2 linked regions of the Catenuloplanes indicus genome follow. Each later gene encodes a partner of the first gene's protein in a complex. Links are inferred from orthologs where the notes say so. Each region holds a gene or a part of one and is shown on either strand. Other genes may lie near its edges.

Region 1 (7,911 bases):
AGACCGCGGGCGGCGTGGGTGACCCGGTCGCGCAGCGCCGACCAGGTGAGCGTGTCGTCGTCCGCGCCGAGCGCGGTCAGCGCGGGCAGGTCACCGAACTCGGTGGCGTTGCGGTGCAGCAGCAGCGGAACGGTCAGACCGCGCGCGGCCTCGGCGCAGCGGGCGGCGCGATCGGTGGAGGCAGTGGACATGACGGCTCCCTTCGCCGGTCCGGGCGGGCCGGCGTCGCGGTGGCGGACGGGGGTGCGTCGTTCATGCCGAGACTGTAAACGGCGGTTAACTTCGGAGGGAAGCGATTCCGCTCGATCGGTCTGGATGCCGCTGCCCGGATGCGCGAACCGGGATTAACTTCACGCGGTCATGATCAGCATCGCGAGCCGGACCAGGTGCGCGTCCATGCCGGTCCGCCGGTCGAACCGGACCCATCTGCTCAGATCGGTCACCAGATTCAGCGCCGCGTGCACCAGCACCCGCGCCTCGGGCGCCGGCAGCTCCGGTCGCACCTCGGTCAGCAGCAGCACCCACTCCTCCACGTGCAGCCGCTGCACCTTGCGCAGCTCGTGCCGGTCGCCGCCGGGCAGGTTGCTGTTCTCCGCGAGGTAGACCGAGACCAGGTCGCTGCGCTCGAACGTCAGCTCCACGTAGGACTCCGCCATCCGGCGCAGCGCGTCCGGCGCGTCCACGGCGCCGTCCAGCGCGACCGCGGTCGCCTCGGCCACCCGCTCGGACGCCCGGTAGAACGCGGCGGCCAGGATGTCCGCCTTGCCGGGAAAGACCCGGTAGACGCTGGACGCGTTGATGCCCACCCGGTGCGCGATGTCGTCCACCCCGACCGCGTGGTAGCCGTACCGATGGAACAGCATGACCGCCTCGGTCAGGATCAGCTCGCGGCGCGCTCCGGGCCGTACCCCCGCGGGATCTTGATCTGGCTCGGGATCGTCACCCGGCGTGCGGGGCACCGGTGGCTCCCCGTGCAGCACGGCCAGGCCGACGCGGTGCAGCGTCTGCTCGGCGCGGCCGCGCGCGATCGCGGCGCGGTGCGTGGCGAGGCTGCCGAACACGCTGAGCATCGCCCGGACCAGCGCGGACGCGCCACGATCATCAAGATCATTTCGAACCGCCCGCAACGGTACGGCGAAACGGTGGGACAGGACCGCCAGCTGCGCCGTGAACTCCGCGACGTGCGCCGGCTCCAGGTAGCGCCACTCCCACTGGTAGAGGCCGCCGACCTTGCGGCCCTCGACCGCGATCCGGGCCAGCGCCGCGAGCAGTGCGTCCAGCCGGGCGGCCGGGTCGGCGTCGTCCGCGTCCACCTCCACCAGCACGCGTTCGATCAGCCGGCGCGTGGCGTAGACCAGGATCGCGTACTTCCCGCGGAAGTGCCGGTAGACCGCGGGGCCACTGATGCCGACCGTGGCCGCGATCTCGTCGATGCCGACACCGTGGTAGCCACGCGCGCAGAACAGCTCGGCCGCGACCATGGCGATCTGGTCCTTGCGGTCCTTCGGCCGGCGCCTCGGCGGCTCGATCGTCTCTGCGCTACGCACCGGCGGAAGCATACCGCCGGTGAGAGCGCGTTCGCATCGAGGAAACCGTGAGATCCTTGACAGCTAGCCGAAACGAGGCGGAAAGTTAACGCCGGTTCGCAGATGGGGAGGCGTGATGAGCGAGGCGTTCATCTACGACGCGGTGCGCACGCCGCGCGGCCGGGGCAAGCAGGACGGCGCACTGCACGGGGTGAAGCCGATCTCGCTCGTCGTCGGCCTGATCGCGGAGCTGCGCCACCGTTTCCCCGGCGTCGACCCGGCACGCATCGACGACGTGGTGCTCGGCATCGTCTCCCCGCTCGGCGACCAGGGCTCCGACCTGGCCAAGACCGCGGCGCTCGCGGCCGGGCTGCCGCCGGAGGTGGCCGGCGTGCAGGTCAACCGGTTCTGCGGCTCCGGGCTCGAGGCGGTGAACATCGCGGCGCAGAAGGTCCGGTCCGGCTGGGAGCATCTGGTGCTGGCCGGTGGCGTCGAGTCGATGTCCCGGGTGCCGATGGGCTCGGACGGTGGGGCGTGGGCGCTCGACCCGGAGACCAGCATGCTGACCGACTTCGTCCCGCAGGGCATCAGCGCCGACCTGATCGCCACCATCGGCGGCTACTCCCGGGAGGACGTCGACCGGTTCGCGCTGCGCTCGCAGGAGCGGGCGGCCCGGGCCTGGGCGGAGGGCCGGTTCAGCCGCAGCGTGGTGCCGGTGCACGACCGCAACGGCCTGCTGATCCTCGACCACGACGAGCACATCCGCGCCGATTCCACACTGGCCGGTCTGGGCGCGCTCAAGCCCTCGTTCGCGCAGATCGGCGAGCAGGCCGGGTTCGACGCGGTGGCGCTGCAGAAATACCACTGGGTCGAGCGCATCGCGCACGTGCACCACGCGGGCAACTCGTCCGGCATCGTGGACGGTGCCGCGCTGGTGCTGGTCGGGTCGCAGGCCGCGGGCGAAGCGGCCGGCATGACCCCGCGGGCGCGCATCGTCTCCGCCGCGCTCAGCGGCGCCGACCCGACCATCATGCTGACCGGCCCCGCGCCGGCGTCCCGCAAGGCGCTCGACCGGGCCGGCCTGACCGTCGACGACGTCGACCTGGTCGAGATCAACGAGGCGTTCGCGGCCGTGGTCCTGCACTACATCGACGACATGAAGTTCGACCCGGAGATCGTCAACGTCAACGGCGGGGCGATCGCCATGGGCCACCCGCTCGGCGCGACCGGCGCGATGATCCTCGGCACGCTCGTCGACGAGCTGGACCGGCGCGGCGGTCGATACGGCCTGGCCACACTCTGCATCGGCGGCGGCATGGGCATCGCCACGGTCGTCGAACGGCTCTGACGGAGGTTATGCGAATGATCCGCTGGGACCGCGAGGACGACGGCATCGTCGTGCTCACGCTGAACGACCCGACGCGCGCCGCCAACACCATGACCGAGGCCTACGTGCGGAGCATGGCGGAGACCGTCACCCGGCTGGAGGCGGAACGCGACTCGATCACCGGCGTGGTCCTCGTGTCCGCGAAGAAGTCGTTCTTCGCCGGTGGCGACCTCGATTCGCTCCGCACGCCCGGGCCGGACCAGGGCGCCGCGTCGTTCGCCCGGGCCGCGACCGTCAAGGCACAGTTCCGCCGGCTGGAGACGCTCGGCCGGCCGGTGGTCGCCGCGCTCAACGGGTCCGCGCTGGGCGGCGGGCTGGAGCTGGCGCTCGCCTGCCACCACCGGATCGCGGTCGACGACCCGAAGCTGGAGGTCGGTTTCCCCGAGGTGACGCTGGGCCTGCTCCCCGGCGCCGGTGGCGTGGTCCGCACCGTGCGCATGCTGGGCCTGGCCACCGCGCTCACCCAGGTGCTGCTGCGCGGTCAGCGGCACCGCGCCGCCGCGGCCCGCGATCTCGGCCTGATCTCCGCGCTCGTCCCGTCCGTCGCCGACCTGCTGCCGGCCGCCCGGGAGTGGATCCGGGCGAACCCCGGCGCCACCCAGCCGTGGGACGTCAAGGGCTACAAGATTCCAGGGGGTACGCCGTCCACGCCCGCGCTGGCCGCGATGCTGCCCGCGTTCCCGGCCACCCTGCGCAAGGAGCTGAAGAACGCGCCGTACCCGGCACCTCGCAACATCCTCGCGGCCGCGGTCGAGGGCGCGCAGGTCGACCTCGACACCGCGTTCACGATCGAGAACCGGTACTTCGTGGAGCTGGTCACCGGCCAGATCGCGAAGAACATGATCGGCGCGTTCTTCTTCGACCTGAACGCGGCGAACGCGCGCGACATCGGCGACGTCCCGCCGTTCCAGCGGGTCGGCGTGCTCGGCGCCGGCATGATGGGCGCCGCGATCGCGTACGTCTGCGCCAAGGCCGGGCTCGACGTGGTGCTCAAGGACGTGTCCATGGCGGCCGCCACCCGCGGCCTCGGCTACTCGCAACGCCTGGTCGCCGAGGCCGTGCAGCGCGGCCGGCTCACCGAGGCGGCCGGCACCGAGCTGCTCTCCCGCATCTCCCCCGCCGACGACCCGGCCGCGCTGACCGGCGTCCACGTGGTGATCGAGGCGGTCTACGAGGACCCGGCGCTCAAGCACAAGGTCTTCGCCGAGATCGAGGAGCTGGTCGCGCCGGACGCACTGCTCTGCTCGAACACGTCGACACTGCCGATCACGATGCTGGCCGAGGGCGTCCGCCGCCAGGCGGACTTCGCCGGGCTGCACTTCTTCTCCCCGGTCGACAGGATGCCGCTGGTCGAGGTGATCCGCGGCGCGCACACCAGCGACGAGACGCTGCGCCGCGCGCTCGCGGTCGTCCGCCGCCTCCGCAAGACGCCGATCGTGGTCAACGACAGCCGCGGCTTCTTCACCAGCCGGGTGATCGGCACGTTCACCAACGAGGGCGTCGCCATGCTCGCCGAGGGCGTGCCCGCGCCGTCCATCGAACAGGCCAGCAGCCAGGCCGGCTACCCCGCACCGGTGCTCCAGCTGATGGACGAGCTGACGCTCACGCTTCCCCAGAAGATCCGCAAGGAGACCGCCGCGGCCGCCGGCGACGCCTGGGTCCCGCACCCCGCCGACGCCGTCATCGACCACCTCGTCGACGCCGGCCGCCCCGGCCGCTCCGGCGGTGCCGGCTTCTACGACTACGAGGACGGCAGGCGCACCCGCCTCTGGCCCGGCCTGGCCGCGTTCGCGAAGCGCGAGTCCGCGATCCCGTTCGAGGACCTCAAGGAACGCCTGCTCTTCATCGAGGCCGTCGAGTCCGTCAAATGCCTCGACGAGGGCGTCCTCACCTCGGTCGCCGACGCCAACATCGGCTCCATCCTCGGCATCGGCTACCCCGGCTGGACCGGCGGCGTGCTCCAGTACATCAACCAGTACCCCGGCGGCCTCCCCGGCTTCATCACCCGCGCGAACCAGCTCGCCGACCGCTACGGTCCCCGCTTCACACCCCCACCGCTGCTCCTGCGCAAGGCGGAGCGGGGCGAGCGCTTCGAGTAGCGGGCCACTCAGCCCTGAATGATGTCCCCGATGGCGGCGTGGTGCTCCCACCACGCGGCACGGCTGTGCTTCGCCGTGACGCCGCCGAGCCGGGTCAGCAGCAGCACATCGCCGTTCAGCGTCAACGCGGCATCCTCATCACCGCTGCCCAGCACCCGGCCCACCACCACCAGCATGGCGGCGAGCGCACGCTCGCCCTGCTCAGCCTCGTCGAACTTGTCCATGTCGAAGCTGACCATGACGTTCTCCGAGAGATCCCACGTCCACATGCCGTCGTCGGCCTCCGCGGCCACCGAACCGCGTTTCCTCGGCACGATGGTGAAGAAGAAGCCGTGGCTGTCGTACAGATCCGCCGACAGCAACGCCGGACTGCCGACCGGCCGGTCCGCCACCTCCGGCATCGCCCGCATCGCCACCTCATCGGCGGGGACGGCTCCGGCCAAGGTCAGCCGATACTCGATTCCCATGTCTCGCGCTCTCCTCGTCAGGACTGATTACTCGGGAACTACCTGGATGATGTCGCCCTCCGGCGTGATGATCTTCAGTTCCTTGAGGTTCGGCACCGGCGAATCGTGAAAGTGCCTCCGCAACGCGTCCACGTCTCCACGCCAATCCTCTAGGTTGACCACCACCCGCTGCGTCTGGCCCTTCACAATCTTGGCCTGCACCTCGTCGGCGAGGTAGTACACCGTCTTGTCCGCAGCGGTCGGCGAGTATGCGTCGAACACCCGGCCCTCGATCAGATAGTCCGGTCTCTTCTGCGGCAACCCCGCATCACCGGCGTTCTGCCGGGCTTGCGCGACATCCTGAGGCGACGGGTTCTGTTCGACCCGATAGCCTTCCGCGGCGAGCCGAGCAGCCGCTGAATTCTCCATCTCCAGGGATCGGCGGGTCGGGTAGTCGTCCCTCGGGTTGATCCGGGTCGGCCTGCCCGACGGCTCGCCGCCCTCCTCACCGGTCGGCTGAGTGAGGAGATTGTCTCGGTCCACGGGCGAGTCCTGATCACCGATGGGGTCGCTGTCGGCGCCGGACGCCGGCTCGTCGCGCCCGTCACGTTCCGGCCACCCGGTGCCGGTGCCGTCGGAACTCCGGCCTGCGGTGCCACCGTATCCGGCGGGCCAGCCGGTTCCCGTCCGCGATCCGGGCGCCCGGCCGGCATCCGCCTCCTCTGCCGCGATCCGTTGGCCGTCGGCCACGCTGCTCACGGATGTTCCGCTGGAGCGGTGACGCGGTGTCGTGCCGTCGCCGTCGCCGTGGGCCGGCGGGGCACCTCCGCCGTCCCCCGATCCTCTGGGCCGCGCCAAGGAAGTCACCTCGCCCGGTGCCGTCGTGGAGATCCCGACCGCCGAGCGTAGTACACGCACTACCGCGCGTGCACTCCCTGCCTTGACGGGCCTCCTGATCGCGAATCCAAGCCGTGAACAGGAGAAACACATGACCAGAGCAGGCTGAGCCCGGAGATGGAGGGCGCGATGGCGCACCCCTACGCCCAGGTCCGGGCACCGGGAGCCAGCTGGCCGAGTGGCGGGCGGACGCGGCGCGGCTGACCGCGCACGCGGCCGACATTCTCGAGGTGGCGACCGGCCCGGGTCATCTCGCGGTCGAGCTGGCCGGCCGGGCGTGCGTCGCCACGCTGGACACCAGTCACACGTTCGCCGCGATGGTCGGCGAGCGGGCGGCGGCGCACTGCGTGACCGTCGACTCCCGGCAGGGTGACGCGGCCACGATGCCGTTCGCGGACGCGTCCTTCGACCTGATCATCTGTCAGGCCGCGTTCACGAACGTCTTCCGTCCGGTCGGCGCGCTGAACGAGATGCACCGCGTGCTGCGGCCCGGTGGCGTGGCGATGATCGAGGACCTGGACCCGCGGGCCACCCGCGCGCGGATCGCGGCGCAGGTCGGCCCGATGCGGCTGACCGGCGGCAAGGCGCTGTACACCCGGGTGACGCTGGGCTGGCTGCGCCGCCGGGCGCACACGCCGGAGCAGCTGACCGGGCTGGCGCGGCGGAGCGAATTCACGAACATCCACATCGAACGGTACGGCACGATCGGGCTACGGCTGACCCTGAAGTGGGAAACGGCGTAAGACCGGTCCGGCCTGATCATCTGACAGGCAAGGGGCGCGCTCACGCCGTACCCGGGAAACAGGAACAGAGAGGCCGGTGCCGCGACGGGCGGCACCGGCCTCGTTACTGTGCGACGACTCAGCAGCTGAGGTTCGCGCCCGGCGTCACGCCGAGGATTCCGGCGAACTTCTGATACGCCGCGACCCGGCTCTGCACCTGCGCCGGGTTGCCCCCGTTGCACTCGATCGCGCCGTTGATGCTGCGGATCGACTCGCCGAAGCCACGCCCGTTCACCATCGCGTCGTGGCCGGTCATCGTGCCGGGGCCGGTCTGCGTCATCCAGTACCAGATGCCGGTCTTCCAGGCCACGGCCGCGTCGTTCTGCACCAGGTTCGGGTTGCGCAGCAGGTCGATGCCGAGCGCGTCACCCGCGGCCTTGTAGTTGAAGTTCCAGCTCAGCTGGATCGGCCCGCGACCGTAGTACGCGGCCTGGCCGGCCGGGCACCCGTACGGCTGGCCGGCGTCGCAGTAGTGCGGATAGTTCGCGGTGTTCTGCTCGACGATGTGCACCAGCCCGCCGGTCTCGTGGTTGATGTTGGCGAGGAACGCGGCGGCCTCCTGCCGGCGCACGGTGTCACTGCCGGTGCCGGCGAACGCCGGGTACGCGGAGAGCGCCTGCACCAGACCCGCGTACGTGTAGAACTGGTTCCGCGCCGGGAACATCTGGTTGAACTGCGCCTCGGAGACCACGAACCCGGACGGGTTGGTCCCGCCGGTCGGCGCCGGCGGGGTGGGGACGGTGCCGCCGCCACCGGAGCAGGTGTACGGCTCCC
Region 2 (2,923 bases), 1.8 Mb from region 1 along the record:
ACCGGTGACCAGCGCCACCTTGCCGGCCAGCGGCTTCTCCCAGTCCACCGGCGACTCGGCCCCGGCGGCCGGCTCGGTTTCGGTGGCCGGCCCGGTCGCGGACGGTGCGGCTGCCGGTGGGCGGGTCGTCGCCGGCGCGGCGGACACGGGCGACCCGATGCGGATCACCTGACCGGAGACGTACGCGGAGCGGCCGGAGAGCAGGAAGCGCAGCGTGGACTCCAGCGGCGCGTCCGGTGCCGCGTAGACCAGCTGTGCGGTGCTGCCCCGGCCGAACTCCTTGCCGATGCTGCGCACCAGGCCCTCCAGCGCGCGCTGCGCGATCGCCTCGCGCGGCGCGGCGCAGTTCTCCGGCGCGGTTCCGAGCACGATCACCCGGCCGGACGGCAGCAGCGTGCGGGCCTGCGCGTGGAAGAAGTCGTAGAGCGTGCGCAGCTGGTCCGAGGCGGTGGCGCCGGTGGCGTCGAAGATCAGTGCGGCGAGCCGGCCGGGCCGCTCGGACGCACCGGCCTCCACCGCGGCGGCGACCGGGTCGCGGAGCGGCACCCCGGCCTCGCCGAGCAGCTTGCGGACAACCGGGGCGAGCCGCCCGCCGGGCGCCGCGTCGACCAGGACCGGGCCGGTGACCAGCGGGTCTCCGGGGGAGTGGCGGCGCAGCGTGGTCGGCGCCGGCAGGCCGAGGCGCTTGACGAGCGCCTTGCCCGCGGCGGAGTTGGCGAAGGTCGCGTACCGGTCCACCATGGGCGTAGCCTACCCATCAGTAAGTCGGGAGGGAGAGTCGTGCAGCAGAGCATCCGCCGGGTCGCGATCCTGGGTGGCAACCGCATTCCGTTCGCCCGGTCGAACGGGCGGTACGCGCAGGCATCCAACCAGGACATGCTGACCGCCGCGCTGGACGGGCTGGTCGCCCGGTTCGGCTTGGCCGGTGCGGTGCTCGGCGAGGTGGTGGCCGGGGCGGTGCTCAAGCACTCCCGTGACTTCAACCTGACCCGCGAGGTGGTGCTCGGCTCCCAGCTGGACCCCCGCACCCCGGCGTACGACGTGCAGCAGGCCTGTGGCACCGGGCTGGAGGCGGCGATCCTGGTCGCCAACAAGATCGCGCTCGGTCAGATCGAGGTCGGCGTGGCCGGTGGCGTGGACACGACGTCGGATGCGCCGCTCGCACTGAACGAGGACTTCCGCCGCGCGCTGCTGGAGCTGAACACCGCACGCACGCTCGGCGCCCGGCTGAGGGCGGCCGCGAAGCTGCGCCCGGTGCAGCCGTTCAAGCCGGAGATGCCGCGCAACGCGGAGCCGCGGACCGGGCTGTCCATGGGCGAGCACGCGGCCCGCACCGCGGAGACCTGGGAGATCGGCCGGGAGGAGCAGGACGAGCTGGCGCTGCGCTCGCATCAGAACCTGGCCGCGGCGTACGAGCGAGGGTTCTTCGACGATCTGGTCACGCCCTATCTCGGGCTGCACCGCGACCAGAACCTGCGGGCGGACACGTCGGCGGAGAAGCTGGCCCGGCTCAAGCCGGTCTTCGGGACCGCGGGCGCGCACCCGACGATGACCGCGGGCAACTCGTCACCGCTGACCGACGGCGCGTCGACCGTGCTGCTCGCGTCCGCGGAGTGGGCGAAGGAGCACAATCTTCCCGTTCTGGCATATCTCGGCGACAGTCAGACCGCGGGCGTCGACTTCGTGCACGGTGAAGAGGGGCTGCTGATGGCCCCGGCGTACGCGGTGCCCCGGCTGCTCGCCCGCAACGGCCTCACGCTCCAGGACTTCGACTACTACGAGATCCACGAGGCGTTCGCGTCGCAGGTGCTGGCCACGCTGAAGGCCTGGGAGTCGCCGGAGTTCTGCAAGGAGCGGCTCGGCGTGGAGGTGCCGCTCGGCGCGATCGACCGGAGCCGGCTGAACGTGACCGGATCGTCGCTGGCGGCCGGGCACCCGTTCGCCGCGACCGGCGGCCGGATCGTGGCCACGCTCGCCAAGCTGCTCAGCGACAAGCCGCGGGGTCGCGGGCTGATCTCCATCTGCGCGGCGGGCGGCCTGGGCGTGGTGGCGATCGTCGAACGGTGAATTAGTTCACCGGCCGATGGTGCAACCAGCGCTCGCACCCGTACCCACGGCTGATTTTGATCTTGTTATTGCCGTTCATTGATCTTGTCGGCCTGGGCGGCCGGGCGGAGACGCAGGGCGAACATGAGAGACTTCGGCCGTGACTTCCCTCCCCGACACCCCCGAGCGCCCGCGCATCCCGAACGTTCTCGCCGGGCGGTACGCCTCGACCGAGCTGCTCGCGATCTGGTCACCGGAAGAGAAGATCCGCATGGAGCGGCGGCTCTGGGTGGCCGTGCTCCGCGCGCAGCGTGACCTCGGGATCGCGCTGCCCGAAGGCGTGATCGAGTCCTACGAGGCCGTGCTCGACCGGGTCAACCTGGAGTCGATCGCGGCCCGGGAGCGGATCACCCGGCACGACGTCAAGGCCCGGATCGAGGAGTTCAGCGCGCTCGCCGGGCACGAGCACGTGCACAAGGGCATGACCTCGCGCGACCTCACGGAGAACGTCGAGCAGCTACAGATCCGCGCGTCGCTGGTGCTGATCCGCGACCGCGTGGTCGCCACGCTGGCCCGCCTCTCCCGGCTCGCGATCGAGCACTCCGACGTGGTCATGACCGGCCGGTCGCACAACGTGGCGGCGCAGGCCACCACGCTCGGCAAGCGCTTTGCGTCCGCGGCCGAGGAGCTGCTGATCGCGTACGAGCGGATCGACGACCTGATCCGCCGCTACCCGCTGCGCGGGATCAAGGGCCCGGTCGGCACGGCCGCGGACCAGCTGGACCTGTTCGACGGCGACGCGGAGAAGGTCGCGGAGCTGGAGCGGCGCGTCGCCCGGCACCTCGGCTTCGAGCGCGTGCTGGACAGCGTCGGCCAG

Evidence for each region. The genes of interacting proteins can lie anywhere in the genome.
Region 2: the proteins of J2S42_RS31105 (region 1) and J2S42_RS22910 are in contact, whole or in part, in a solved structure (PDB 8BNU), measured with the Escherichia coli proteins. The link is inferred for Catenuloplanes indicus from one-to-one orthologs.

Annotation. Positions count from the first base shown.
Region 1 is NZ_JAUSUZ010000001.1:6,844,730-6,852,640, reverse strand. What follows is about bases 2,472-5,450. They hold J2S42_RS31105 (3-hydroxyacyl-CoA dehydrogenase NAD-binding domain-containing protein), read left to right. Parts: upstream 2,472-2,888; coding sequence 2,889-5,012; downstream 5,013-5,450. Other genes in these bases: J2S42_RS31100 (SitI3 family protein), read right to left, coding at 5,021-5,450; J2S42_RS31110 (acetyl-CoA C-acetyltransferase), read left to right, coding at 2,472-2,874. Outside these bases: J2S42_RS31120 (AMP-dependent synthetase/ligase), read right to left, coding at 1-191; J2S42_RS31115 (TetR/AcrR family transcriptional regulator), read right to left, coding at 351-1,547; more of J2S42_RS31110, read left to right, coding at 1,660-2,471; more of J2S42_RS31100, read right to left, coding at 5,451-5,479; J2S42_RS42040 (CdiA C-terminal domain-containing protein), read right to left, coding at 5,507-6,217; J2S42_RS31090 (class I SAM-dependent methyltransferase), read left to right, coding at 6,526-7,098; J2S42_RS31085 (glycoside hydrolase family 19 protein), read right to left, coding at 7,217-7,911. UniProt on the Escherichia coli protein: Catalyzes the formation of a hydroxyacyl-CoA by addition of water on enoyl-CoA. Also exhibits 3-hydroxyacyl-CoA epimerase and 3-hydroxyacyl-CoA dehydrogenase activities.
Region 2 is NZ_JAUSUZ010000001.1:5,087,162-5,090,084, forward strand. It holds J2S42_RS22910 (acetyl-CoA C-acetyltransferase), read left to right. Parts: upstream 1-780; coding sequence 781-2,067; downstream 2,068-2,923. Other genes in the region: J2S42_RS22905 (3-oxoacyl-ACP reductase), read right to left, coding at 1-741; purB (adenylosuccinate lyase), read left to right, coding at 2,243-2,923.